Regions from separate parts of the Rhizobium changzhiense genome, predicted to be linked through region 4. Evidence: predicted binding sites of a transcription regulator. Region 4 holds the regulator's gene; each other region holds the start of a gene.
The links. Region 4 encodes LexA, which represses DNA repair genes until DNA is damaged. Its sites were predicted from a motif close to TGTTCNNNNTGTGTTCNG; they were not measured.
Positions count from the first base shown of each region.

Region 1 (7,369 bases), on a different contig from region 4:
GCGCCGCGTGTATTTTAAGACGCGCAAAGGACGCTGTAACAATTAAAATTGCTGCATTCCTTAAATCGATTCCGATTTAAGGAATGCAGCAGCGCGACACCAACGGGAACCGTAATGCTCCAGATCTTTCTTCAGGGATTTGCCGTCTACTTCATCATCTGGTGGATGACGCTTTTTGCCGTCCTGCCGATCGGCCTGCGCACCCAGGCGGACGACAACGACGTCGTGCTCGGCACCGTTCCAAGCGCGCCCACCCGGTTTCGGGCCGCTTTCGTGTTTTCGCTGACGACGCTGATTTCGGCCTTGGTCTACGGCCTCTGGTATGTTTGTGACACCTATTTCGGCTGGGGCTTCGACGCCCTGCCGCAACTCGGCCCCAGCTTCTATTAGGGATGGCTTTTGCTCAAACTTTGAGCATATGTAAACCTATTGAAAGCGAACTTCGTCATACCGGCGTCATACTGTTGCGGCAAAGAGCTCTCGTAACGGAACGAGGATCATTCCCTAACGGAAGCCGGCCGGATTTTTGGATGGGCATGGAGGCCGAAAAGCCAAAAAAAAACAAGGCTAAAAGCCTTGTTTTAAGTATCGCGTGATCTGTAACCGTTGCCGGGGCTGCGACGAGCGCGCCTAAGATCTGATCCTCCCAAGACTTGACCGCGAATTCGGCAAGAATTTAACTTCCTGCCTGTTTTGTGAGCTAAAACTAGCTCAAACATTGGGCTTTGTCATCAGCTTTTTTTGCATTTTTGCTACACTCTAGCAAAATTTTTCTGTTGACAAGATTTTCGTTCAAGTCCTTATAAACACGCGCTTTTTCATGCCCTTTCATTTTGCGGGTGCGAACATGCGCTTCCGGGAGGTTGCCGGCATCCGTTGCGGGTTTCCTTCCTGCCGCGAAGCGGCTATGAACGCTCCCGACATTAATAATGGTCTTTCGATTCCGCCCCCTGCGGGATCTCAACTGCTCCGGAATCCGCCATGCGTCTGTCCCGCTATTTCATGCCCATCCTTAAGGAAAACCCCAAGGAGGCGGAAATCGTCTCCCACCGGCTGATGCTCCGCGCCGGCATGATCCGTCAGCAGTCGCAGGGCATTTATTCCTGGCTGCCGCTTGGCAAGCGTGTGCTCGACAAGGTCAACGCCATTATCCGCGACGAGCAGAACCGCGCCGGTGCCATCGAGCTGTCGATGCCGACCCTGCAATCGGCCGAGCTCTGGCAGGAAAGCGGCCGCTACGACGCCTACGGCAAGGAGATGCTGCGCATCAAGGACCGTCAGGATCGGCCGATGCTCTACGGCCCCACCAACGAAGAGATGGTGACGGATATTTTCCGCTCCTCCGTCAAGTCCTACAAGGACCTGCCGCTCAATCTCTATCATATCCAGCTGAAGTTCCGTGACGAGATCCGTCCGCGCTTCGGCACCATGCGCTCGCGTGAATTCATGATGAAGGATGCCTATTCCTTCGATCTGACGCGCGAAGCGGCGGAGCATTCCTATAACAAGATGTTCGCCGCCTATCTCAGAACCTTCGATCGGCTCGGCCTGCGCGCCATTCCGATGCGCGCCGACACCGGCCCGATCGGCGGCAATCTCAGCCATGAATTCATCATCCTCGCCGACACCGGCGAATCCGAGGTCTTCTGCCACAAGGATTTCGTCGGTTTCGATATTCCTGGCGACCGCACCGATTTCGACAGTGTCGAGGGCCTGCAGGCGATCTTCGACAAATGGACCTCGCTCTATGCGGCGACCTCGGAAATGCACGACGAGGCGGCCTTCAACGCCGTTCCCGAGGGCGACCGCCTGTCGGCGCGCGGTATCGAGGTCGGCCACATCTTCTATTTCGGCACGAAATATTCCGAGCCGATGGGCGCGAAAGTGCAGGGACCGGACGGCAAGGAACACTTCGTCCACATGGGTTCCTACGGTATCGGCCCGACACGCCTTGTTCCCGCCATCATCGAAGCATCGCATGATGATAACGGAATCATCTGGCCGGCATCTGTCGCGCCCTTCGATATCGTTGTGATCAACATGAAGGCGGGCGATCAGGCCTGTGACGATACTTGCGAGCTGATCTATGCCGCGCTGACCAAGGCCGGCAAGGATGTGCTTTACGACGATACCGACGACCGGGCCGGCACGAAATTCGCGACCGCCGACCTGATCGGTGTACCCGTCCAGATCATCGCCGGCCCGCGTGCGGTCGCAAACGGCGAAGTGGAAGTGAAGGACCGCAAGACCGGCGCCCGCGAAACGATGACCATCGAAGCGGCGATCAATCGGTTCGTGGCTTAAGGAAACGGAGGCGAAATGGCAGAGGCAGCAGTGGACCGGAGCTCGAAATCCGGCTTGGGTCCGGCTGGCAAGCCATTTTCCACCTTTGAACGCCTCGTGGCGTGGCGTTATCTGCGCGCCCGCCGCAAGGAGGCCTTCATATCGGTGATCGCCGGCTTCTCCTTTGTCGGCATTACGCTCGGCGTCGCGACGCTGATCATCGTCATGGCCGTGATGAACGGTTTTCGCACCGAGCTCGTCTCGCGTATCCTCGGCATCAACGGGCACATGATCGTGCAGCCGGTCGACGGACCCTTCACCGATTATCCTGTCCTCAGCAGCAAGCTCGCCGCCGTGCCCGGCGTCAAGATGGCGCTTCCCCTGGTGGAAGGCCAGGTGCTCGCCTCAGCCCAAGCCGGCGGCAGCACCGGCGCTCTGGTGCGCGGCGCCCGCGCCGAGGATCTGACCAAGCTCAAGACGGTCTCCGACAACATCAAATCAGGCGACATGGTGGGTTATGCCTCCGGCGATGGCGTGCTGATCGGCAGCCGCATGGCCGATCAACTCGGTCTGCGCGTTGGCGATCTCATCACGCTGACGTCACCGGATGGCGACATTACGCCGATGGGCGTCAGCCCTCGCATCAAATCCTACAAGATCTCCGGCCTCTTTGAGATCGGCATGTCGGAATATGACTCCTCGATCATCTTCATGCCGCTCGAGGAAGCGCAGCTCTATTTCAATGCCGAGGGACTGGTGCAGTCGATCGAGCTCTTCGTCGACAATCCCGACGATATCGACGATCTGAGGCCCAAGGTGGAGGAGGCGGCCGGCCGCCAGATCGCCATCACCGACTGGCGCCAGCGCAACCAGACCTTCTTCTCGGCGCTTCAGGTCGAGCGCAACGTCATGTTCATGATCCTGACGCTGATCGTGCTCGTCGCGGCGCTGAACATCATCTCCGGCCTGATCATGCTGGTGAAGGACAAGGGCAGCGATATCGCCATCCTGCGCACCATGGGTGCCAGCGCCGGTGCGATCATGCGCATCTTCTTCATGACCGGAGCGGCGATCGGCATTGTCGGCACCATTGCCGGTGTGCTGCTCGGCGTTCTCGTCTGCGTCAACATCGAATCCGTCCGCCAGTTCTTCTCCTGGATTTCAGGCACAGTGCTCTTCAATCCGCAGGTCTATTTCCTCAGCCAGCTGCCGGCGGAGATGGATCTGAGTGAAACGATCTCGATCGTCGTCATGGCGCTGACGCTCTCCTTCATCGCGACCATCTTCCCGGCCTGGCGTGCCTCCAGGCTCGATCCGGTGCAGGCCCTGCGCTACGAATAAGGAATGCCGCCTTCATGAAACGCAACGTCGTTCTCAAGCTTACCGGCGTCGAGCGCCATTACGGGCAGGGCGATACGCTGCTCTCGATCCTGAAGGGCGCAGACTTTTCGATATCGAAGGGGGAGACTGTCGCTCTCGTCGCGCCTTCCGGCACCGGCAAGTCGACACTGCTGCATATCGCCGGCCTGCTGGAGCATCCTGACGGCGGTGAAGTCAACATCAACGGCCATGCCTGTGACGGCCTGAGCGATGAGAAGCGCACCGCGATCCGCCGCAGCGAAATCGGCTTCGTCTACCAGTTCCACCACCTGCTGCCGGAATTCTCGGCGCTCGAAAATATCATGATGCCGCAGCTGATCGCCGGGCTTTCCTGGAAGGAAGCCGGAGAGCGGGCCGGCCAGCTTCTCGATTACATGCGCATCGGCCATCGCGGCTCGCATCGCCCTGGCGAGCTTTCCGGCGGCGAGCAGCAACGCGTTGCAATTGCCCGCGCCGTCGCCAATGCCCCGACCCTGCTTCTTGCCGACGAGCCGACCGGCAATCTCGACCCCGAAACGGCAAGCTACGTCTTCGACGCGCTGGAAGCGCTGGTGCGCCAGTCCGGCCTTGCTGCCCTCATCGCCACCCACAATCACGAACTCGCCCGCCGCATGGATCGGCGCGTGACGATCTCCGACGGCAAGATCGTCGATTTCTGAACGCATGTCGCCCAAAAGTGTGCAGCGGTTTTGGGATAACGACATGTATAAATCAAAGACTTAAAGCGCACCTCATGAATCCAGATTGACGCGATGCGCTTTAAGGCTGCGATCAGGGCACGATCAGGCCGCCGCGATAATCGAGCGCATAGGCCTTCTGGCCATCGACCATGATGCATTCGTGGCCGATGAACCGCTCGCAGCCGCCTTCGCTGCTGTCGATATAGCGGCCGAACGGATGGTCGAATTCCATCCCGCCAAGAAACCGGCCCTCGCGATACATCGCCGAAAGCGCAGCCTTGATCACCGTTCCGGCTGCTGCGCCGTCGATGAGATCAGGCGCAATGATGCAGCCGAAATAATTCATCGCCCAGACGGGCTCGTCGGCAAGCCACACCACTTCCTGTCCGGCGAAATCGGTCCCACCGAAATAGCTGTCGAGATAGCGCCAGTCGCCGCGTTCGTAACCGATATCGTGGGAACTCGGCCGGCAGGGCGTGCGCGCCACGCCGCCGCCGACATAGGTCGCAGCTTTGGCCTCCACAACAAATTCGTTCAGCATCGTAATATCCGACATGTCCTTCTCCTCTCAACCTGATGCTGGCAAATATGCTGCGATGCGTAAAGAACGAAAAGGGAACATAGGTTAGAAATAAACGGGCCGCCGATGAGGTTGGCCTTCTAGGCCCCGTGACCGATCTGCGACAGGCCGAGAAGGGGCAACCTGCTGCCCATCGCATCGGGTGCTGGCTCCCAGCGATTCGCAGGGGACATCCCGGCATTTCTCGAACATAACAAAGAAGGAAAAGATTCCTGTTGACAATAGAACATACATGGAACAAATTGAAAACATAACGAGTAAAGGAGAGACCGATGACTGACATGATCCGTGATATCGCAGCATTCACCTCCATCGCAATGTTCGTTGCCAGCTTCTCGCTCATCGTCATGGCGCTCTAAACTTTTCAGGGGACCGTATGGCAATCGTGCGGTCCGGACGCGGGACTTCTTCTGGACATCATCGCCCTCTATGCCGACAATGCGTCCGATTCATTCGGGTGATTAGGAAGGCATTTCATGGCGGATACGGCAAAGGGTTCAACGGATGAGGCGACCGGCGGCACGCCGGGCTTCATCCACCTGAGGGTCCATTCCGCCTATTCGCTTCTCGAGGGCGCCCTGCCGCTGAAGAAGATCCTCTACAAGGCGACCGGCGACAGCCAGCCGGCGATTGCGATTACCGACACCAACAATCTGTTCGTTGCGCTGGAATTCTCCCAGAAGGCAATGGAGGACGGCCTGCAGCCGATCATCGGCTGCCAGGTCTCGATCGATATGGGAGACGGGTTGGAAACGGAAAAGCGCGGCGGCCAGCAGGCCCTGGTCAAGCTGCCTTCGATCGTTCTTCTCGCCGCGACGGATGCCGGTTACGAACGGCTGGTCGATCTCGTCAGCCGGGCCTATCTCGGCGGCGAAAGCAACCAGGCCGTTCATATCAGCGCCTCCTGGCTGGAGGAGACAGGCACGGAAGGGCTGATCGCATTGAGCGGCGCCTTGACCGGGCCGGTTGACGTGGCGATCAAGGAAGGCCATCCCGCTCAGGCCGAAGCCCGGCTGCTCAGGCTGAAGCGTCTCTTCGGCGACAGGCTCTATGTCGAGCTGCAGCGGCACGGCACTTACGACAAGCGGCACGAACAGAAGATTATTGGGCTCGCCTATGCCCACGACCTGCCGCTGGTTGCGACCAACGAGGCTTTCTTTCCGACACGCGACGATTACGACGCCCATGATGCGCTTATGGCGGTCGCGCACAACGCCATCGTCTCCGACGACAGCCGCTTTCGCCTGACGCCGGATCACTATCTGAAGAGCCGGGCCGAGATGGTCAAGCTTTTCGCCGACCTGCCGGAAGCGCTGGAAAATACGATCGAGATCGCCACGCGCTGCTCCTTCGTGCTGAAGACGCGAAAGCCGATCCTGCCACGCTTCACCGGTGCGACCGACGATGCCGAGGAGGCCGAACGCGCCGAGGCGAGCGAACTGCGCCGGCAGGCGGTCGAAGGGCTGGACATGCGGCTTGCAACGCTCGGCATGTCGCCGGGTTACGAGGAAAGGGATTATCGCGAACGGCTGGATTTCGAGCTCAGCGTCATCGAGCGCATGCGTTTCCCCGGCTACTTCCTGATCGTTGCCGACTTCATCAAATGGGCCAAGCAGCATGACATTCCGGTCGGTCCCGGCCGCGGTTCGGGCGCCGGCTCGCTGGTCGCCTATGCCTTGACGATCACCGACGTCGATCCCTTGCGTTTTTCGCTGCTCTTCGAGCGCTTCCTCAATCCGGAACGCGTCTCCATGCCCGACTTCGACATCGACTTCTGCCAGGACCGCCGCGAAGAGGTGATCCGCTACGTCCAGGCCAAATATGGCCGCGAGCAGGTGGCGCAGATCATCACCTTCGGTTCGCTGCAGGCGCGCGCCGCCCTTCGCGACGTCGGCCGCGTGCTGGAGATGCCCTACGGCCAGGTCGACAAGATCTGCAAACTCGTGCCGAACAACCCGGCCAATCCGACGCCGCTGTCCAAGGCGATCGAGGAGGAGCCGAAGCTGCAGGAGGAGGCGGCGAAAGAACCTGTTGTCGCGCGCCTGCTCGACATCGCCCAGAAGATCGAGGGGCTTTACCGCCATGCCTCGACCCATGCCGCCGGCATCGTCATCGGCGACCGGCCGCTTTCCAAGCTGGTGCCGATGTATCGCGATCCGCGCTCGGACATGCCGGTCACTCAATTCAACATGAAATGGGTGGAGCAGGCGGGCCTCGTCAAGTTCGACTTCCTCGGCCTGAAGACTTTGACGGTGCTGAAGGTCGCGGTCGATTTCGTCGCCAAGCTCGGTATCAAGGTCGATCTCGCAGCCATTCCTCTCGACGACAAGAAGACCTACGAGATGCTGTCGCGCGGCGAGACGGTCGGCGTGTTCCAGGTGGAAAGTGCGGGCATGCGCAAGGCGCTGATCGGCATGAAGCCGGACTGCATCGAGGACATCATCGC
Region 1 covers NZ_JABFCQ010000001.1:97,833-105,201, reverse strand. Annotated here, with positions in the region: gene G9X68_RS00535 (DUF1467 family protein) at 115-390, shown strand; gene proS (proline--tRNA ligase) at 982-2,304, shown strand; gene G9X68_RS00525 (lipoprotein-releasing ABC transporter permease subunit) at 2,320-3,624, shown strand; gene G9X68_RS00520 (ABC transporter ATP-binding protein) at 3,639-4,322, shown strand; gene G9X68_RS00515 (DUF5680 domain-containing protein) at 4,435-4,899, opposite strand; gene dnaE (DNA polymerase III subunit alpha) at 5,400-7,369, shown strand, end outside.
Region 1: the regulator LexA is predicted to act here: its motif matches at 5,146-5,163, upstream of dnaE (DNA polymerase III subunit alpha).

Region 2 (7,369 bases), on a different contig from region 4:
GAAAAAAGCCCTCCGCATGCCTCATGCGAAGGGCCGGTACTGTTTCACGTGAAATATCAGGCGGAAAGCGTCTTGAACTCGGCGAGGATCGCATCGCCCATCTCGACGGTGCCGACCTGTCTTGCGCCATCGGCCATGATGTCACCGGTGCGGATGCCCTTGTCGAGCACGTTGGCGATCGCCTTTTCCAGATCGTCGGCTTCCTTCACCAGATTGAAGGAGTAACGCAGGCACATGGCGAAGGAGGCGATCATGGCGATCGGATTGGCGATGCCCTTGCCGGCAATGTCAGGGGCCGAGCCGTGCACCGGCTCGTAAAGCGCCTTGCGCTTGCCGGTCTTGCCGTCAGGCGCGCCGAGCGAGGCCGAAGGCAGCATGCCGAGCGAGCCGGTCAGCATGGCGGCAACGTCGGAGAGCATATCGCCGAAGAGATTGTCGGTGACAATGACGTCGAACTGCTTGGGCTGGCGCACCAGCTGCATGCCGCCGGCATCGGCCAGCATGTGTTCGAGCTGGACGTCGGAATATTTTGCCTTGTGCGTCTCGGTCACCACCTGGTTCCAGAGCACGCCCGACTTCATGACGTTGCGCTTTTCCATGGAGCAGACGCGATTCTGCCGCGTGCGGGCCATTTCGAAGGCGACGCCGGCGATGCGCTCGATCTCGTAAGTATCGTAAACCTGCGTGTCGATGCCGCGCTTCTGGCCGTTGCCGAGGTCGATGATTTCCTTCGGCTCGCCGAAATAGACGCCGCCCGTCAGTTCGCGGATGATCAAGATATCGAGGCCTTCGACCAGCTCCGGCTTCAGCGACGAGGCCGCAGCAAGGGCCGGATAGCAGATGGCGGGGCGCAGGTTTGCGAAGAGCTGCAGATCCTTTCGCAGGCGCAGCAGGCCGGCTTCCGGGCGCACTTCGTAAGGCACGCTATCCCATTTCGGACCGCCGACGGCGCCGAACAGAACGGCATCGGCGGCAAGCGCCTTCTGCATGTCGGCTTCCGAGATGGCAGCGCCATGCGCATCATAGGCGCAGCCGCCGACAAGGCCTTCGTCGGTGACGAAACCGGCATTCATTGCCTCGTTCATATAGGCGATGATCTTGCGGACCTCGCCCATGGCCTCGGGACCGATGCCGTCACCCGGCAGCAGGAAAAGATTGCGCGCTGTCATGAAGCCCTCCTGGGAAAAACAAGTTGCGGTTTCTTAGACCCCGGAAATGGGCATTTCAAGCGACAGAAGCAGTGAATCGGTACGCTTCGCTCTTCGCCGCGACGGTTGCTCCTGCGTCCGCAAACGGATTAGAACGGTGACCCTATCTTTATCCTGGATGGTTCCTATGCTTTTCGCGCCTCTCCACCTCGATACGCCCTTGCTCCAGACGGCGCCTGGCTACAGCGTCAGCGGCAAACCGCTCTGGCTGAAGCTCGATGCGCTGCAGCCTTCCGGCAGCTTCAAGCTGCGCGGCGTCGGCCGGCTTTGCCAGCACGAGGTGGAAAATGGGGCGCGCGAAATCTTCTGCGCTTCCGGCGGCAATGCCGGCATTGCGGCGGCCTATACCGGCCGGGCGCTCGGTGTGCCGGTCACCATCGTCGTGCCGGAGACGACGGCGGCCGACGTAAGGCAGACGATTGCCGCAACGGGCGCGAATGTCCTCGTTCATGGTTCGGTTTTCGATGAGGCCAATGCCCATGCGGTCGAACTCGCCCGGAGCCGCAAGGCAACCTATGTGCACCCCTTCGACCATCCGCTTCTGTGGGATGGCCATGCCACGCTGATCGACGAGGTGGTGGCGAAAGGGGCAAAATTCGATTGCGTGGTCACCAGCGTCGGCGGCGGCGGGCTGCTTGCCGGCATCGTCGAGGGGTTGAAGCGCAACGGGCTCTCCGAGGTACCTGTTATCGCCGTCGAAACGGAAGGGGCGGCTTCACTTCATGCCAGCCTCAAGGCGAATGAGCGTATCACCCTTTCCGCCATTACCTCGATTGCCAATTCGCTCGGGGCGCGGCAGGTGGCGCAGCATGTCTTCGACCTGCCGAAGCAGCATCCGATCGAAAGTGTTGTCGTCAGCGACGCCGATGCCGTTGCCGCCTGCCTGAAATTTGCCGATGCGCAGCGCATTCTGGTCGAGCCGGCTTGCGGTGCGGCGCTTGCGGTTGCCGATGTGCATGCCGGGCTGCTTCAACGCTTCGATCATCCGCTTATCGAAGTCTGCGGCGGCATTGGCGTGTCGCTCGAAAAACTCAGGGCCTGGAAAGAAAGTTTCTTTGATCCACACCCAAGAAAAAGCCGGGCGTAAGCCCGGCTTGATCGGTAACCGATTGGAAGGGCTCAGGCTGCCCAGGGGTGCGAAGCGGCGTTCTTCTTTTCGAAGCTGTCGATCGCCTTGCCCTTTTCCAGCGTCAGGCCGATATCGTCGAGGCCGTTCAGCAGGCAGTGACGCTTGAACTCGTCGAGATTGAACTTGATCGAGCCACCATCGGGGCCGGTGATCTCGAGGGTTTCGAGGTCGACGGTCAGGATGGCGTTGGAGCCGCGCGAGGCGTCGTCCATCAGTTTGTCGAGATCTTCCTGGCTGACCTTGATCGGCAGGATGCCGTTCTTGAAGCAGTTGTTGTAGAAAATATCGGCGAAGCTGGTCGAGATGACGCAGCGGATGCCGAAATCCAGAAGCGCCCAGGGCGCGTGCTCGCGCGAGGAGCCGCAGCCGAAATTGTCGCCGGCAACCAGGATCTTGGCATCGCGATAGGCCGGCTTGTTCAGCACGAAATCCGGGTTTTCGGAACCGTCTTCGTTATAACGAGCCTCCGCGAAGAGGCCGGTGCCGAGGCCGGTGCGCTTGATCGTCTTCAGATAATCCTTCGGAATGATCATGTCGGTGTCGATATTGACGACCGGCAAGGGCGCAGCAACGCCCGTGAGCTTCACGAATTTATCCATGACCCATGCTCCATTTCTGCAAATCTACTTCCTGAATTTGCATCTAGTCCAGTTTTTCGCCGAAATGAAGGAGAATCTTTCTAAAGTGGCGGCCGCGCGACGTTTCGCGCGGCCTGCCATTGTGCGTGTTTGGTTATTTGGACGGTGCGTTCAACCCCCAGAGGACGCCGAACGGATCACGAAGCTGGCCATAGCGGTCGCCCCAGAACATCAGTTCGACCGGCATGACGACTTCGGCGCCGGCGGAAACCGCGCGATCCCACCAGAAATCGATATCGTCGATAATAAGCTGGATGGCGAAGCCTTCATGGCCTTTGAAGGGGCCGAATTCGGGATAGGCATCCGACAGCATGAGGGAGCTGCCGTTGATGTAGAGATGCACATGCATCGTCCGGCCGTTCTCGTCGACCGGCACGCGATAGGCTTCTTCGGCGCCGAAAGCCTTCTTGTAGAATTCCGCAGCTTTCACCGCGCCGCTGACCGTCAGATAGGGCAGCAGGCCGTTCTTGACCGGTGGCATCTTGGTCGGGTTGCTCTCTGTCGTCGCATCCATGCTTGTCCTCCATTCGTTTTTGAACGCCGGCTGAATGCCTGGCTGCTTCAAGGACGTGGCATGGAAGCGTGATCCGACAGTGCCGGCCGAAAATTTTCATCGAACCAAAATTTTCAGCGAAAAGGTGATCAGAGATCGATGATCGTGCCGCGACCGTCGTTCCACACCCGCATCTCGCGCTTGCCATTGTTTGCCTTGGCGCGGACCGGAGCGGGCTTCATCTTCATCGAAAGCGCGCGTCCGACCATGAGCACGGTCAGGATGCCGCCGACGGCAAGCGTCACCGAGAAGGTGAAAAGCAGCATGGCCACGAAAACGGTGGCGCCGGCAAGCATGAGGAAGATGGAGCGAATGTTCTGCATTGGTTTGAGACCTTTCTTCGGAAAGGAATGTGGTCCTTCTCTTTCCTCTCTGCAAGGCAAGCATGGCTTTTTGTTGTTCTGTAGGAGGTTCTGGGGTGGGCTGCTTGCTTCGGCTGTCAAAGCTTGGCACTAATTCGCCATGAGCCGAAACCACATGACCCGCTCCGTCCGCCTGCGCCGTTCGGTGCTGAGCGTGCCTGCCATCAATCCCCGCGCCCTCGAAAAAACCCATGCGGTCGATTGCGATGCGGTGATCTTCGATCTCGAGGATTCCGTGGCGCCGGAAAAGAAGGCGGAAGCGCGGGAAAACCTGAGGAATTTCTTTTTGGCTCGGTCGCTCCAAGGCAAGGAGCGGATCATCCGCATCAACAGTCTGTCCACCGATTTCGGCCTGGCGGACATGGAGCTGGTGACGGCGCTTGGTCCCGATGCCGTGCTGCTGCCGAAGGTCGACGAACCGCAGGATGTCATGGCGCTCAGTGACCTTCTCTCCGAGGCCGATGCACCGGAAGATCTGCGCATCTGGGCGATGATCGAGACACCGCGCGGCATCCTCAATGTGGCGGCGATCGCCGAGGCCGGGCGCACGCCGGGCTCGCGGCTCGATTGTCTCGTCGTCGGGCTGAACGACCTGCGCAAGGAAACCGGCGTGCTGCCGCAGCCGGGGCGGAGCTATCTCGTGCCGTGGCTGATGCAGGTCGTCCTTGCGGTCAGCGCCTATGGGCTCGATGCGATCGACAGCGTCTTCAACGATTTCAGGGACGAACAGGGTTTCGATGCCGAATGTCTGCAGGGCCGGGCCATGGGCTTTGCCGGCAAGATGCTGATCCATCCTGCGCAGATCGAGCCCGCCAACCGCCATTTCGGCCCGGATCCGGCAGCGATTGCGGAAGCGGAGGCGATCATATCAGCCTTTGCCGATCCCGCTTCCGATGGGCTGAACGTCATCAATGCAGGCGGGCGGATGGTCGAGCGGCTGCATCTTGTCCAAGCGGAAAGTCTGGTCCATAAAGCCCGCCTGATCGCAGCCCGCCAGGCTGCAGCACGAAAGACGATGTGATGAAACTCTACCGCTTCCTGACCGGTCCCGACGATGCTTCCTTCTGCCATAAGGTCACTGCCGCCCTCAACAAGGGCTGGGCGCTGGAGGGCTCGCCGAGCTATGCCTTCAATGCCGCAACCGGCGCGATGCAGTGCGGCCAGGCCGTCGTCAAGCAGGTCGAAGGCAAGGATTACAATCCCGAGATGAAACTCTCCGAGCAATAGCGCGTTCTGCCGAACGCGCGGGCTAGAGCGGTTCAGCTTTTAACGGAAACGCAGGACCGCTCTAGCCTTTTGTTTTTACGCAATTCCGGACGGAAAACCGCTTCGCACTTTTCCTGGAATTGCTCTAGCGCTCGGCGGCTTCCTCGGCGCTTGCCTCGATCCGCTCCATGTCATCGTCACTCAGCCCGAAATGATGGCCGATCTCGTGGATCAGGACGTGGGTGATGATATCGCCGAGCGTCTCGTCGTTCTCAGCCCAGTAATCGAGGATGGGACGGCGGTAGAGACGGATGCGGTTCGGCATCTCGCCGGTTTCCACCGTGAAACGTTCGGAAATGCCCCTGCCCTCGAAAAGACCGAGCAGATCGAAAGGGGTTTCCAGGGCCATGTCCTCGAAAACGTCGTCATCGGGGAAATCTTCGATCTCGATCGTGAGGTTGGTCGTCAGTTGGCGGAATTCATCCGGCAGATGGCTGTAGGCCTCCATGGCCAGCGACTCGAAGGTGCTGATCGTCGGTGCATGGCGGTCTTGCCAATCATCGCTCTGGTCTACGCGGGCCATGAATATTCCTTCCTTTGCGGGCCCATATAGAACCTTTATCGCCGATTTTCGAGTGCGGAATCAAAGGCAGGAATATTTTCATAGAAAATGGACGTTGACTCTTCATTAGCTCTCTGGAATCTATAAGAACATAACAGGAACAAGACGGATCGGAGAACGCCATGGCGCAGCACGCCCTGGCGCGCGAGCGGCTTTTTGCGCTCCGCGAAACCATCGCCAGACTGGAGGGAAGGCCCGCGCCGGCGCTTGCTGCAGCGGAACGGGAAGCCCTGGCGGAAGGACGTAAGACCCGCCAGGAGCGCACGCTGCCGCCCCTGCCGTTTGGGGTGGAGTTTCTCGATGGGGCGCTGGAAGGCGGCCTGCCGCTCGATGCGATCACCGAATTCCGTTCGGCTCTGTCTCGTGATGCCGGTGCTGCAAGCGGGCTGGCGATGGCTGTTGCAGCGCGACTGCAAAAGCAGGAAGCGGATGCCGGCCGCCTTCTGCCGTTGCTCTGGATTGGCGATGCCGTCGGCACGCTGGAGGCCGGTCGTCCCTATGCCCCCGGGCTTCGGGATTTCGGGCTGAGCCCGGAGCGGTTTCTCCATGCCGCCCCGCGCAAGCTGGACGAGGCGCTCTGGCTGGCGGAAGTGGCGGTGGAAAGCGCTGCCTTCTCGGCCGTCATCTTCGAAGTGCGGGGCAATCCCGCCCATTTCGGCCTGACCGAAAGCCGCAGGCTCAGTCTCAGGGCGCATGCTGCCCGCTGTCCGCTCTTTCTTGTCCGTCAGGCCGGAGCGGAGGAGGCAAGCAGTGCGGCCTTCCGTCTGCAGGTCGAACCAGCCTCGTCCGCTCTGCGGTCGTTGCCGGATGGATCGAAACTTTCCGGCAGCATCGGCAATCCGATTTTCCGTCTGACGCTGGAGAAGAGCCGAAATCCGGCCCCGCTCTCCTTTCTTCTGGAGTGGAATCCCCATGAACGCGAATTTCTCCCTGTCGCCGAACCAAACCTCGTTCGTCCTTCAGGCGAACAATCAGCGCATTCTGGCGCTCAGCTTCCCGCATCTGCCAACGGACCGCATCGCCCGCAGGCGATGGGGGCTCTCCTGGCGTTCGAAAGGGCGTCCTGAGACGCCGCCTATCGTCTGTTCCGGCAAGCTCAACAATGCCATGCGGCTGACGGCACTGGACGAGTTGGCCGAGAGGCTGGGGTTGAAGAAGGAGCTGGGCGTTGCCGAAGCGCGCGCCATGTACCCGATGCTCGAGGTCGCGGAAGAGGATCCGGCGGCCGACCGCCGGTTGCTGGAGGCAATTGCCGACTGGTGCGACCGCTATACGCCGCTGGTGGCGTTTGACGGCAAGGACGGCCTGTTTCTCGACATTAGCGGCTGCGCCCATCTTTTCGGCGGTGAAAAGGCGCTTCTCAAGGATGTGCTGTCGCGGCTTTTTCATATGGGATTCGATGCCTGCGGCGCGATCTCATCGTCGCCCGGCCTTTCCTGGGCCGCGTCCCGCTTCGGGCAAGGCGGCGTGATCGAGGACGAAGAGACGGAACATGTGCTGACGTCCTTGCCGGTTGCAGCCTTGCGGCTGGAAGGACAAACCGTCGATGCCCTGAAGAAGCTCGGTCTGAAATATATCGGCGACGTTATCGATGCACCGCGAGCGCCGCTGACCCGCCGGTTCGGCCCGGAGCTGCTTCTGCGTCTCGACC
Region 2 covers NZ_JABFCQ010000005.1:109,029-116,397, forward strand. Annotated here, with positions in the region: gene leuB (3-isopropylmalate dehydrogenase) at 57-1,169, opposite strand; gene G9X68_RS23410 (pyridoxal-phosphate dependent enzyme) at 1,336-2,295, shown strand; gene leuD (3-isopropylmalate dehydratase small subunit) at 2,328-2,936, opposite strand; gene G9X68_RS23420 (VOC family protein) at 3,070-3,489, opposite strand; gene G9X68_RS23425 (hypothetical protein) at 3,618-3,851, opposite strand; gene G9X68_RS23430 (HpcH/HpaI aldolase/citrate lyase family protein) at 3,991-4,911, shown strand; gene G9X68_RS23435 (DUF1737 domain-containing protein) at 4,911-5,117, shown strand; gene G9X68_RS23440 (metallopeptidase family protein) at 5,242-5,679, opposite strand; gene G9X68_RS32065 (ImuA family protein) at 5,841-6,785, shown strand; gene G9X68_RS23445 (Y-family DNA polymerase) at 6,796-7,369, shown strand, end outside.
Region 2: the regulator LexA is predicted to act here: its motif matches at 5,804-5,821, upstream of G9X68_RS32065 (ImuA family protein).

Region 3 (7,369 bases), on a different contig from region 4:
GCGACGACCGAGCCCGTCTCGCCCGTGACGATGAGCTCGGCATAGGCGCCGGCGTCCGATGCCACCACCGCGGTGCGCGAGGCCATGGCTTCGAGCGGCGTCAGGCCGAAACCCTCGTTGCGGGAAGGGGCGACGTAAAGCGTCAGGCGGCGATACCAGACCTTGATGTCCGGCACTTCGCCGAGGAAGAGGATACGGTCGCTGAGCCGGGCGGCCGCGACATCCGCCTTGAGTTTGTCGCCAAATGCCATGTGTTCGGCCGTCACCCGGCCGGAGACGATCGCCGTCCAGTCGGGATGCTGTGGCAGCAGTTCGATCATCGTCCTGACGAAAAGATCGGTGCCCTTCTGATGGCGCACACGGCCGAAGCAGCCGACGAGATGGCGGCCCGGCAGGCCGGTGGCGGCGATGCCGTCCTCCGCCGTTTCCGGCGGATGGAACAAGGCAAGATCGACGCCGTGCTGGATCACCGTGTGCGGCACCTCGAGGAACGAGCCTGATCGATCGCTGGTCGCGATGATAGCGTCCATGCGGCGGATCAGCCATTTCGTATAGGCGGTGTGCCTGCGTTGCGCGGCCGAGGTGAAGAGAAGCTTCAGCGGCATCCGCAACAGATGGCGCAGCAGGATGCCGACGGCCATCTCGTTGTTGCGGCGAGCGTGCCAGACACGCTGGCGCCGGCGCGCCGGCGGGCGCCAGAGGCCGAGGAGTTGCCGTCCCTTAAGTTTCGGCAGGTCCTCCGGCAGGCCGGGGCCGAGTGTCGCGATCTTGATGCCGAGCCGGATCTGGCATGGGATGAGCTGGACGATAGTCGACGTGACGCCGGAGAGCCGGCGCTTGAAATTGGGCGCAATGATCTCGACGTCACGGATATCGGGCAAGGGAGGGGTCTCGCGGCTCGCGGGCGATCAGCCCCAGGAAACCTGGAGGATTTCGTAGGCCTTGGAGCCGCCCGGCGCATTGACCTCGATGGAATCGCCGACTTCCTTGCCGATCAGAGCACGGGCGATCGGCGAGGAGATGGAGATGCGGCCGGCCTTGACGTCGGCTTCCTGGTCGCCGACGATCTGGTAGGTCTTTTCTTCATCGGTGTCCTCGTCGATGAGTTTCACCTTGGCGCCGAACTTGATCTTGTCGCCCGACATCTTGGTGAGGTCGATGACCTCGGCGCGCGCCGTCAGGTCTTCCAGCTCGCTGATGCGGCCTTCATTGTGACTCTGGGCTTCCTTGGCGGCGTGGTATTCGGCGTTTTCGGAAAGGTCGCCATGGGCACGGGCTTCGGCGATCGCCTCGATGATTCGAGGGCGCTCCTCCTGCTGACGCCAGCGCAGTTCTTCCTGCAGCTTGACGAAACCGCCCGGTGTCATCGGTACCTTTTCAACCATTTTTCTGTCCTTCAATCCTCGTATCCGCACAATCAGCGGCGAACACAAAAGAAAACAGGTCCCGAAGGGGAGCTTCGGAACCGTGCCACAATCTTAGTCGGACGCTTATAGCAGATCGCCAAGGCCGATTTCCAGAAAATTCGCATGAAAGAAACGCGGCGCGCCCCAACATCAGGTGATGTGGCTTGAAAATGGGCAGAAATCGCATGGTCCTGATTGACTCTCTACATGGGAACATATAGTGAACATACTAATGAAGAAGTCGCTTACAGAACGCTTGGCCATCCTTTCCGATGCCGCGAAATATGACGCTTCCTGCGCTTCCAGCGGCACGGTGAAACGTGATTCCCGGGCAAGCGGCGGGCTCGGTTCGACCGAGGGATCCGGCATCTGTCATGCCTACGCCCCGGACGGGCGGTGCATTTCGCTTTTGAAAATACTGCTGACCAATTTCTGCATCTACGACTGCGCCTATTGCGTCAATCGCTCGTCGAGTAATGTCGAACGGGCGCGCTTTACACCGGAGGAGGTCATCTGGCTAACGCTGGAATTCTATCGCCGCAACTATATCGAAGGCCTGTTCCTTTCCTCCGGCATTATTCGTTCGTCCGATTACACGATGGAAGAGATGGTCCGCATCGTCCGCGAACTGCGTGTGACGCATAATTTCCGCGGCTATATCCATCTGAAATCGATTCCCGAGGCGTCGCCGCGTCTGATCGAGGAAGCGGGGCTTCATGCCGACAGGCTGTCGCTCAATATCGAGTTGCCGACGGATAACGGCATCACCCGCTTTGCGCCGGAAAAGAAGCCTGCCAATATTCGGCGATCGATGGGGGATCTGAGGCTGAAGATCGAGGCCGCCGGCGAACCGACGCTGCGGACGAAGAAGCGTCAGCGTTTCGTGCCGGCCGGCCAGAGCACGCAGATGATCGTCGGCGCCGATGGCGCGAACGATGCGACGATCCTTGCGACCAGCGGCCGGCTTTACAGCAGCTACGGGCTGAAGCGCGTCTATTATTCCGCCTTCAGCCCGATTCCGGACTCGTCGAAAAATCTGCCGCTGATCAAACCGCCGCTGATGCGGGAACACCGGCTCTATCAGGCCGATTGGCTCTATCGATTTTACGGTTTCGGCATAGACGAGATCACCGCGAACCAGGCGGGAGGCATGCTCGATCTCAGCCTCGATCCCAAACTTGCCTGGGCGCTCGCCAACCGGGCCGAATTTCCCGTCGATATCAACAGGGCCGAGCGCGAGCGGTTGCTGCGTGTGCCCGGTCTCGGCACCAAGACAGTCAAAGCGATCGTTTCGGCACGGCGTTTTCGCCGGTTGCGGCTCGACGATCTCCAGCGGCTCGGCGTTTCGATCAAGAAGGTTCAGTCCTTCATCTCGGCGGAAGGCTGGTCGCCGCGCCGATTGATCGAGCGCCCCGACCTTCGCGCCATGTTCGAACCGCAACCCGAACAGTTGTCGTTGCTGTGATGCGCCGGGTCGTGCTTGCAGGACGCGGGGAGCTTGCCGAATGGCGCGACGCCGCGCGCGCTTTCGCGGCCGCGGGCATCCTGCCGGAAGAGATAGATTGGCGCGAAAAAAGCGAGGAGGCGGACCTTGCGTTTCAGCGCGACGCCATGCCGCCGGCGCCCGTCATGGCACGCAAGCCGATGACGGTGCCGCCCGCCTTCATCGAACTCGCAGAGACAGTTCTCTGTCATTCCGACCCGGCGCGTTTTTCCCTGCTTTACCGTCTGCTCTGGCGGCTGCAACTGGACCGGCAACTGCTTGAAGTGGCCTCCGCCGAGGACGTCGCCTGTGCCAGGCTGATGGCGAAAAACGTTTGGCGCGACGCGCACAAGATGACGGCCTTCGTCCGCTTCAAGGAGGTTGGTGCGGTGTCGGCAGGCCGTCGAAAATTCCTCGCCTGGTTCGAGCCGGATCACCATATCGTCAGGCGCACAGCGCCCTTCTTCCAAAGGCGATTCACCGACATGGACTGGCTGATCGCGACGCCCAAGGGATCGGCCGCCTGGGACGGAGAGCGGCTGACGATGAGCGACGAGCCCTGCGAAAAACCCAATCTCACCGATGCTACCGATGACCTCTGGCGCACCTACTACGCCAGCATTTTCAATCCGGCGCGGTTGAAGCTGAAGGCGATGCAGGCGGAGATGCCGAAAAAATACTGGAAGAACCTGCCGGAAGCCGATCTCATCCCTGGGCTGATCGCATCGGCGGAGAGCAAGGTGCGGGCCATGGCTGCAAGGGAGGCGACCCAGTCGTTGCCCTTTCACGATCGCCTGCAGGAAGCCGCGCGCAGCATTCCAGTTGAACCTGAAGCGCCGGCGGGCACGCTGGAAGCACTGGGCGCGGAAGCTGCCGGCTGCACCCGCTGTCCGCTTCATGCGAAGGCGACGCAAACCGTATTCGGGGAGGGGCCGCGCGATGCAGAGGTGATGTTCGTCGGCGAGCAGCCAGGCGACCAGGAGGATATATCAGGGCGCCCCTTCGTCGGTCCCGCCGGCAGGCTGCTGGACCAGGTGATCGCTGAAGCGGGCATCGACCGCTCAACGCTTTACGTCACCAATGCCGTCAAGCATTTCAAATATGAGCCGCGCGGCAAGCGTCGCATCCATCAGAAGCCCAATATGGGGGAGGTGAAGCATTGCCGCTGGTGGCTCAATCTGGAGATGGCGCTGATCAAGCCGAAGCTGATCGTTGCCATGGGGGCGACGGCGCTCGCGGCGCTGACCGATACGAAACAGCGGCTGCAGGATGTCAGGGGGAAAGCGATCGCGATCGACGAGAGGCGAACGCTCTTTGTGACAGTGCATCCATCCTATCTGCTGCGTATTCCCGACGAGCGGCTGAAAGCGGAAGAACTGGCGCGATTTCGCGAAGATATGCTGAAAATTCAGCGCCTTATGCTGGCAGCTGCATAAACTGATTCCGAAGCCTCTGGCGCCATCGCTGATCGAGCGATGGCGCTGCCCTATCTCAGGCGAAGTAGCTCTGCAGCGGCCGCACTTCCAGATTGCCGGCCTTCAGCGCTTTGATCGCCTGGGCGGCGGCCTCGGCGCCTGCCATCGTCGTGTAATAGGGCACCTTCTGCATCAGCGTCGCACGGCGTAGCGACTTGGAGTCCGAGATCGCCTTGTTGCCATCGGTTGTGTTGATGACGAGCTGGACCTGGCGATTGCGGATCGCGTCCTCGATGTGCGGACGGCCTTCCAGCACCTTGTTGATCTTGGTGGCGGTGATACCGTTTTCGGCGAGGAAGCGGGCGGTGCCGCCGGTCGCCAGCACTTTGAAGCCCTGCTCGACGAGGATGCGGATCGCCGGCAGCACGCGCGGCTTGTCCGCATCGCGGACGGAGACGAAGACCGTCCCATCCCGCGGCAGCTCGACGCCGGCGCCGAGCTGCGACTTGGCGAAGGCCAGCGCAAAATCGGTATCGAGGCCGATGACTTCACCCGTCGAGCGCATTTCCGGGCCGAGCAGCGTGTCGACGCCGGGGAAACGGGCGAAGGGGAAAACGGCTTCCTTGACGGCGATGTGCTTCAGCTTGCGCGGATCGGGCTTTTCGCCGTAGGCGGCGAAGGTCGCGTCGAGTTTTTCGCCGGCCATGACGCGGGCGGCGATCTTGGCAATCGGCGCGCCGATGGTCTTGGCGACGAAGGGCACGGTGCGCGAGGCGCGCGGATTGACTTCGAGAACGTAGACGGTGCCGTCCTTGATGGCGAACTGGACGTTCATCAGGCCGCCGACATTGAGCGCCTTGGCCATGGCTTTCGCCTGGCGTTCCAGCTCGTCGAGCATCTCGTTGGAGAGCGTGCGCGGCGGCAGCGAGCAGGCGCTGTCGCCGGAATGGATGCCGGCCTCCTCGATATGCTCCATGATGCCGGCGACATAGACGTCGGTGCCGTCCGAGAGGCAGTCGACGTCGACTTCGATGGCGTGGCTAAGATAGCTGTCGAAGAGCAGCGGGTTTTTGCCGAGCAGGGTGTTGATCTGGCCGGTCTTGTCGTTGGGATAACGCTGCTTGATATCCTCCGGCACCAGTTCGGGCACGGTATCGAGCAGGTAGCTCTGCAGCTGGCCTTCCGAATGCAGGATCTGCATGGCGCGGCCGCCAAGCACGTAAGAGGGGCGAACGACCAGCGGGAAGCCGATTTCGGTGGCGACCATGCGGGCCTGCTCGACCGAATAGGCGATGCCGTTGTTCGGCTGGTTGAGGTCGAGCTTCATCAACAGCTTCTGGAAGCGGTCGCGGTCCTCGGCAAGGTCGATCATATCAGGCGCGGTGCCGAGGATCGGGATGCCGTTCTTTTCCAGCGCCTCGGCAAGCTTCAGCGGCGTCTGGCCGCCGAACTGGACGATGACGCCGACGACTTCACCCCTTTCCTGTTCTGCCCGCAGGATCTCGATCACGTCCTCGGCCGTCAGCGGCTCGAAATAGAGGCGGTCTGATGTATCGTAGTCGGTCGAAACGGTTTCGGGGTTGCAGTTGATCATGATCGCTTCATAGCCGGCATCCTTCAGCGCGAAGGCGGCATGGCAGCAGCAATAGTCGAACTCGATGCCCTGGCCGATGCGGTTCGGGCCGCCGCCGAGGATGACGACCTTCTTGCGGTCCGACACTTCAGCCTCGGAGCGGGCGGCGCCGACGAAAGGCGTCTCATAGGTCGAATACATATAGGCGGTCGGCGAGGCGAACTCGGCCGCACAGGTATCGATGCGCTTGAAGACGGGGCGGACGTTCAGGCTGTTGCGGAATTCGGCGACTTCCTTCGGGCGCTTGCCGGTCAGTGTAGCCAAGCGTGCGTCGGAAAAGCCCATGGCCTTCAACATGCGCAGGTTGGCGGCATCATCCGGCAGGCCGTGCTCGCGGATCCGGGCTTCCATCTCGATGATCGCCTTCAGTTCGGCGATAAACCAGGGATCGATCTTGCAGCCTTCGTGGACTTCGGCTTCGCTCATGCCCTGTCGCAGCGCCTGGGCGACCATGCGCAGGCGATCTGGCGTCGGTGTGCCGATTGCGGCGCGGATGGCGTTCTGGCTGGATTCTCCCTCTTCAAAGCCGGGGATCTCGATTTCGTCGAGGCCGGTCAGGCCGGTTTCGAGGCCGCGCAGCGCCTTCTGTAGCGATTCGGCGAAGGTGCGGCCGATCGCCATGACTTCGCCGACCGATTTCATCGCGGTCGTCAGCACCGGCGAGGCGCCGGGGAATTTCTCGAAGGCGAAACGTGGGATCTTGGTGACGACGTAGTCGATCGACGGTTCGAAGGAGGCAGGCGTTGCGCCGCCGGTGATGTCGTTATCCAATTCGTCTAGAGTATAGCCGATGGCGAGCTTGGCGGCGATCTTGGCGATCGGGAAGCCGGTGGCCTTGGAGGCGAGCGCCGACGAGCGCGAGACGCGCGGGTTCATTTCGATGACGACGAGACGGCCGTCTTTGGGATTGACGGCGAACTGGACGTTCGAGCCACCGGTCTCGACCCCGATCTCGCGCAGCACCGCGATCGAGGCGTTGCGCATGATCTGGTATTCCTTGTCGGTCAGCGTCAGCGCCGGGGCGACGGTGATCGAATCGCCGGTATGGACGCCCATCGGATCGATGTTCTCGATCGAGCAGATGATGATGCAGTTGTCCGCCTTATCGCGGACGACCTCCATTTCATATTCCTTCCAGCCGAGCACCGATTCCTCGACCAGCACTTCGGTGGTCGGCGAGGCGTCGAGGCCGCCGCCGACGATCTCGAAAAATTCCGAGCGGTTGTAGGCGATGCCGCCGCCGGTGCCGCCGAGCGTGAAGGAAGGACGGATGATGGCGGGCAGGCCGACATGATCGATCGCCTGGGCGGCAATTGCCATGGCATGGCTCATGTAACGCTGCTTGCGGTCGCTCTCGCCGAGATTCCACTGGTTTTCCAGCTCGTCCAGCGCCTTGTCGAGGTCGGATCCCGAGAGGCTTTCACGCAGCTTG
Region 3 covers NZ_JABFCQ010000004.1:284,601-291,969, reverse strand. Annotated here, with positions in the region: gene G9X68_RS21585 (glycosyltransferase family 4 protein) at 1-881, opposite strand, end outside; gene greA (transcription elongation factor GreA) at 909-1,385, opposite strand; gene G9X68_RS21575 (putative DNA modification/repair radical SAM protein) at 1,639-2,871, shown strand; gene G9X68_RS21570 (UdgX family uracil-DNA binding protein) at 2,871-4,325, shown strand; gene carB (carbamoyl-phosphate synthase large subunit) at 4,381-7,369, opposite strand, start outside.
Region 3: the regulator LexA is predicted to act here: its motif matches at 1,616-1,633, upstream of G9X68_RS21575 (putative DNA modification/repair radical SAM protein).

Region 4 (7,369 bases):
TACCGGCACTGAGGCGCCACAGGTGAAGCGGCCGCCGGACCGCATCACCGCAATCGCCCGCGGCGCGGACGTGGCCTTCGAGATCGGCGATATCATCACTGGCAGAGCGCGGCTGACGCCGCCGGCAGGCCCAGCGCTTCCCGGGCTCAACGACTTCTCCTTCGGTGCCTATTTCGATGGCATCGGCGCCAACGGCTTCTTCTACGGTGCGCCGACGAAGGTCGATGTGCAGGCAGGTCCGCAGGCGGCCAGATCGACGACCGAAGCGCTGCTGGAATGGCTCTACCGGCTGCGCAGCGGTATCGGCGACCGCATAAGGTCGATCCTGCCCGGCGACACCGGCGCTTTTGCCGCTGCTCTGGTGACGGACGAGCGGCGCGCCATCTCGGATGCGACGACGGAAGCGCTGCGCCAGTCCGGTCTGGCGCATATCATCGCCATCTCCGGTCTCAACATGGCGCTGTCGGCCGGAATCTTCTTCGTCGGCTTGCGGATGCTGCTCAGCTTCTTTCCCGGTGTCGCCGAGGCCTATCCGACGAAGAAGATCGCCGCCGCCGGCGCGCTCATCACCGTCACCGCCTATTTCCTGATCTCCGGCTTTGCGGTCTCTGCCGAACGCGCTTTCATCATGATGGCCATTATGTTGATCGCCGTCTTCTTCGACCGGCCGTCGATCAGCCTACGCAATGTCGCTCTCTCCGCGCTTGTCATCATTGTCATTTCGCCGTCCGAGGTCTTGGGTCCGAGCTTCCAGATGTCTTTTGCCGCCACATTGGCGCTGGTCTCTGGCTATCAGCTTTGGAAGGATCGGCGGGTCCGCGAAAACGCTTTCCTGAAGCTGCCGATCATCAGGCCCTTCGTTACCGTTGCGGGCTTCTTCGGCGGCGTCTTCCTGACCTCGTTGATCGGCGGTTTTTCCACCGCGCTGTTTTCGATCGAGCATTTTCATCGCCTGACCGCCTACGGCCTGCCGGCAAATCTCGCGACAATACCGATCATCTCCTTCATCATCATGCCGGCCGGCTTGCTGGCAATGCTGCTCATGCCTTTCGGCTTGGATGTTTGGGCCTGGAAGATCGTCGGATTCGGCCTCGATCTGGTGATCGCGGTCGCCAAGACGGTGTCCGGCTGGGATGGCAATATCGACGTCGGCCGTTTGCCCGCCTGGTATTTCACCGTCGCCGTGGCAGGCTTTCTGCTGCTGACGCTGCTCCGCACCCGGTTGCGCCATATCGGCACATCGATTATCGGGGTCGCAACGCTCATCCTGCTGCTTCTGCCGGTTCCCCGGCCGCCGGATCTGGTGATTTCGGAGGATGGTAGTCTCGTCGCAATCGTCGAGGCGGCGGCAATGGCTTCCAACCGTGAAAGACCGCCGGATTTCATCTTCGACCAGTGGCAGAGAGCGCTGGTCCTGCCGAAGCATGATCCGCCGAAGATGCTGGACGGTCCTGCTATCCCGCCGGAGGGAGAAGATCGCCGCGTCAGGCTTTCCCGCGATCAGCAGAACGAAGCAAGGACCGCGATGCGGGCCGCCGCATCGGGCGGTGACGCAAACCGCTTTTCCTGCGTCAAGAAGGCCTGGTGCACATCAAGGCTTGGCAATGGTCAGGTGGTAACCGTCATCGACAATGCCGCCTATCTCGGTCCGGCATGCGACGCGGCCGATATCGTCGTGACGTCGGTCCGCCTTCGCTTCAACAGCTGCCGCTCAGGTGCGACGCTCTTCACCGGTGAGACGCTGCGCAGGAGCGGTTCCATCGAGTTGCGCTTCACGGACGCCGGCCCGGAGGTCGCAACCGCATTCGATGCATTGTCGCGGCCATGGATGCGCCATCGCGCCTATGACTGGCGCAGCAATAGTTTTACCGAAACCGGACTGGCCAATGTCAGTGATAGCGGCGAATGAGGCCGACGAGTTTGCCCTGTACCTTGACACGGTCCGGCCCGAAGATCCGGGTCTCGTACGCCGGGTTGGCGGCCTCCAGCGCGATCGAGGCGCCCTTGCGGCGGAAGCGCTTCAGCGTCGCTTCCTCGTCATCGACGAGGGCAACGACGATATCACCGGGACTTGCAGTGCTGCCGTTGCGGATGATCACGGTGTCGCCGTCGAAGATGCCGGCGTCGATCATCGAATCGCCCTTGACCTCCAGCGCGTAATGTTCACCGGAGCCGAGCATGTCGGCCGGAACGACGATGTCGTGGGTGTTGTTCTGGATCGCCGAGATCGGAACACCGGCAGCGATTCGGCCCATGACCGGCACGGAGACCGAATTGCCGTTGTCGGCGACGGGCTTTGCAGGAGCAGGGGCGGCGACCGGCTGTGGCTTGCCGAGGCTGCCCTCGATCACGCTCGGCGAAAAGCCGCGCCGGGGCTGGATGCTGGGGCTGTAGGCCTCCGGAAGCTTGATGACCTCAAGCGCGCGGGCGCGGTTCGGTAGGCGGCGAATGAAGCCGCGCTCCTCGAGCGCTGTAATCAAGCGATGAATCCCGGACTTCGAGGCGAGGTCCAGGGCATCCTTCATCTCATCGAAAGATGGCGGAACGCCGGATTCCTTCATGCGCTCATGAATGAAGAGGAGAAGCTCCTGTTGTTTGCGCGTGAGCATCGACGTTGTGACCTCGTGATTGAAACAAATCCAGAACAGACACTATATGTTCCATATGTGTTCCGCAAGTAGCTAAATTTCCGTAAAACTTGGCGCCAACTCGTTGAGATTTTTATTTTCATTCGCCGGATTGGGACACAAGTCTTGTATTGAAGGTCGCGCTGCACATCTCTTGACCTTTCCAGGAGGGACATGATGAACGAGCATTCCGCCAAACCGTACCCGCTGGATCATATCGTGCTGCCGGTCGTCAATATCGATCTGGCGCGCGAGAGGCTCGGCAAGCTCGGCTTCACCGTTGCCGCCGATGCGCGCCACCCCTTCGGAACGGAAAACGCCTGCGTCTTCTTTGCCGACAAGACCTATCTGGAGCCGCTCGGGATTGCGAGCGTCGAAGAGAGCGAGGCATCGGCGCGGCAAGGCAACGTCTTCACCGCCCGCAACCAGGCCTTCCGCTTCCGCTGCGGCGAGGAGGGGCTTTCGGGGCTGGCTTTCGGCAGCAAGGATGCCGGCATCGATCATCAGAATTTCGTCGGCAACGGATCGAGCGCCGGCGAGATGCTGCAGTTCACCCGGCCGATGACGATGCCGGACGGTTCCGAGACGATTGCCGGCTTCAAGCTGGCTTTTGCCGCCGACCTGCGCGCGCCTGATCTCCTGCTTTTCACCGTCGAGCGCGTCAATCCGCTGCCGACCGACCGCGCCGCGCTTGAAACACATGCCAATGGTGTGACCGGCATAGTCGAGATCGCGCTTTGCACGCCGGAGCCGGCCGCCTTCGCTGCCTTCGTCAGCCTTGCCGTGGCGCAATCGGCAGTCGAGAAAACCGGTTTCGGCGTCAATATCGCGGCATCGAATGCCAAAATCAGCCTGATGACGCCAGAAGGGCTGGAGGCCTATTTCGACATTGGTGGCTCATCCGCCGATCGCGGCCTACGCGGCCGGGCAATCCTCTTCACTGTCGCCGATCTTGCCGTGACAGAAGCGCATTTGGCTGCTAACGGGGTGACTTACACGCGCAAGAACAATCGCATTCTGGTGAAGCCCGCGCCCGGGCAGGGCACGCTCTTCGCCTTCGAGGAAACACGATGAGCACTGATACGAATTCCGAAGTCAGGATCGGCGAAGGCCAAGGCCAGGTCACCTTTTCCAATACCGGCCGCCTGTCGCTGATTGCCGGTCCCTGCCAGATGGAGAGCCGCGACCACGCCTTCATGGTTGCCGGCACACTGAAAGAGCTTTGCGGAAAGCTCGGCATCGGCCTCGTCTACAAGAGCTCCTTCGACAAGGCGAACCGGACCTCGCTGTCGGCCGAACGTGGTATCGGGATCGAAAAGGGCATGGAGGTCTTTGCCGACCTCAAGAAGGAATTCGGGTTTCCTGTCTTGACCGACGTCCATACCGCCGAGCAATGCGCGGAGGTGGCAAAGATCGTCGACGTCCTGCAGATTCCGGCCTTCCTTTGCCGCCAGACCGACCTCCTCATCGCTGCCGCCAAGACCTGCCGCGTCGTCAATGTCAAGAAGGGTCAGTTCCTCGCTCCCTGGGATATGAAGAACGTCTTGAAGAAGCTCAATGCCAGCGGCAATCCGAACGTGCTGCTGTGCGAGCGCGGCGCCTCCTTCGGTTACAATACGCTGGTCTCCGACATGCGCTCGCTGCCGATCATGGCGGCGATGGGCGCGCCCGTTATCTTCGATGCGACCCATTCCGTGGCGCAGCCGGGCGGGCAGGGCGAATCCTCCGGCGGTCAACGTGAATTCGTGGAAACGCTGGCGCGCGCAGCGGTGGCTACCGGTATTGCCGGCGTCTTCCTCGAAACCCATCAGGACCCCGATAATGCCCCTTCCGACGGACCGAACATGGTCTACCTCAAGGACATGCCGCGACTTCTCGAAAAGCTGCTTGCCTTCGATGCGGTCGCCAAGGCTTGACGTTCAACAGCCTGACATGATCGTGCTGTAGGCCACATCCCAACGCTGGTCCGAAGGCTATTGCAGCATTGTAATTTGCACACCTTCGACTAAGACAGGTTTCGAACCATTTATCACCCACCGAGCAGGAAGAACCCATGACTGCAATCACCGATATCATCGCCCGTGAGATTCTCGATAGCCGTGGCAACCCCACCGTCGAAGTCGATGTCTATCTCGAAGATGGCAGCATGGGCCGCGCGGCCGTTCCCTCGGGTGCCTCGACGGGCGCACATGAGGCGGTCGAACTGCGTGACGGCGGCAAGCGCTATCTGGGCAAGGGCGTCGAAAAGGCGGTCGAAGCCGCTAACACTGAGATCTTCGACGCGATCGGCGGCATCGACGCCGAAAATCAGATCCAGATCGACAATATCATGATCGAGCTGGACGGCACGCCGAACAAGTCGCGCCTCGGCGCCAACGCCATCCTCGGCGTTTCGCTCGCCGTCGCCAAGGCTGCCGCCCAGGCATCCGGCTTGCCGCTCTACCGTTATGTCGGCGGCGCATCCGCCAGCCTGCTGCCGGTGCCGATGATGAACATCATCAATGGTGGTGCCCATGCCGATAACCCGATCGATTTCCAGGAATTCATGATCCTGCCGGTCGGCGCCGATTCGATCGCCGAAGCCGTGCGCATGGGTTCGGAAGTCTTCCATACGCTCCGCAAGGAACTTGCCGCACAGGGTCACAACACCAATGTCGGCGATGAAGGCGGTTTCGCACCGGGCCTGAAGAGCGCGCCGGAAGCTCTCGACTTCATCATGAAGTCGGTCGAGAAAGCCGGCTACAAGCCGGGCGAGGATATCTACCTCGGCCTCGACTGCGCCTCGACGGAATTCTTCAAGGACGGCAAATATGTTCTCGAAGGTGAAGGCCGCACGCTCGAATCAGGCGCCATGGCCGAATATCTCGCCGAGCTCGCTGCCAAGTACCCGATCATCTCGATCGAAGACGGCATGGCTGAAGACGATTGGGACGGCTGGAAGACGCTGACCGACCTGGCCGGCAAGAAGACCCAGCTCGTCGGCGACGATCTCTTCGTCACCAACTCCGCCCGTCTTCGCGACGGCATCCGCATGGGCGTTGCCAACTCGATCCTCGTCAAGGTCAACCAGATCGGCTCGCTGACGGAAACCCTCGATGCCGTCAACACGGCGCATAAGGCAGCCTATACCGCCGTCATGTCCCACCGCTCCGGCGAAACGGAAGATTCGACCATTGCCGATCTCGCGGTCGCCACCAACTGCGGCCAAATCAAGACCGGCTCGCTGTCGCGTTCCGACCGCCTTGCCAAGTACAACCAGCTGATCCGCATCGAAGAAGGCCTCGGCCCCCAGGCTCAGTATGCCGGCCGCTCGATCATTCGCGGCTGATCGGATCTGATGTTCAATGGTTTGACCCGCGCCCTTCGGCGCGGGTTTTTTGTTGCTCGGTTTTTAGAGTCAACGAACGGTTAATCTCTGCGCGTTAGATTGAATGAATTGGTAATGCGTTCAAGAGCATGCGTGTATGTGGACAAAGCATCATAAGAAGAGAAGGATCGGTCGCTTCGTCATTCCGGCCATGACGGTCGCCTTCCTGTCCTATTTCGGTTATCATTGCATCCATGGCGATTACGGCCTGCGCGCGACGGAGACGTTTGAGCGTCAGCGTGTCGCCCGTGAAAAAGAGCTTGCGGTCTTGAAGGCGAAGCGCGAACATCTGGAAAATCAGGTCGCGCTGTTGAGTGACGGCTCGCTCGACAAGGATATGTTGGACGAAAAAGCGCGTTATCAGCTCAACATGTCGCGTGCCGACGAGATCGTCGTATTCAATCACTATTCCAATTAACTGGAAACAGGTTAATTGGAATTTTCATAGTTTTTCCAATAATTTAGCGCCGAATACGAGCCATGCAATTATGGCATTGCTGTGGTCATATTTCTTCCCTATGGTACGCGCCACCAAGAAACGACAAACCCATAGGGAGGGTTGAATGGCGCCGCGAAAGACCGCGACCGTTTCCAGCCGCAAAACTGCAGCAAAACCGGCAGCCAAGGCATCGAATGGAGGCCCGGTAGCCGACTTCGATCGTGATGAGGAGCTCAAGGCCTATCGCGAGATGCTGCTGATCCGCCGCTTCGAGGAGAAGGCCGGCCAGCTTTACGGCATGGGCTTCATCGGCGGCTTTTGTCACCTCTACATCGGTCAGGAAGCTGTCGTCGTCGGCATGCAGATGGCGCAGAAGGAAGGCGACCAGGTCATCACCGCCTATCGCGATCACGGCCACATGCTGGCAACCGGCATGGAAGCGCGCGGCGTCATGGCGGAACTGACCGGGCGCCGCAGCGGCTATTCCCACGGCAAGGGCGGCTCGATGCACATGTTCTCGAAAGAGAAGCATTTCTACGGCGGTCACGGCATCGTCGGCGCCCAGGTCTCGCTCGGAACGGGTCTTGCCTTCGCAAACCGCTACCGCGGCAACGACAATGTCTCCATCGCCTATTTCGGCGACGGCGCTGCCAACCAGGGCCAGGTCTACGAGAGCTTCAACATGGCTGCTCTCTGGAAGCTGCCGATCGTCTATATCGTCGAGAACAACCGTTACGCCATGGGTACCTCGACCGCCCGCGCCACCGCGCAGTCGAACTACTCGCTTCGCGGATCCGGCTTCGGCATCCCGGGCATTCAGGTCGACGGCATGGACGTTCGCGCCGTCAAGGCGGCGGCCGATGAGGCGCTCGAGCATTGCCGCTCTGGCAAAGGCCCGATCATCCTCGAAATGCTGACCTATCGCTATCGCGGTCA
Region 4 covers NZ_JABFCQ010000002.1:237,044-244,412, forward strand. Annotated here, with positions in the region: gene G9X68_RS10585 (ComEC/Rec2 family competence protein) at 1-1,909, shown strand, start outside; gene lexA (transcriptional repressor LexA) at 1,890-2,609, opposite strand; gene G9X68_RS10595 (VOC family protein) at 2,805-3,701, shown strand; gene kdsA (3-deoxy-8-phosphooctulonate synthase) at 3,698-4,543, shown strand; gene eno (phosphopyruvate hydratase) at 4,681-5,955, shown strand; gene G9X68_RS10610 (FtsB family cell division protein) at 6,092-6,412, shown strand; gene pdhA (pyruvate dehydrogenase (acetyl-transferring) E1 component subunit alpha) at 6,558-7,369, shown strand, end outside.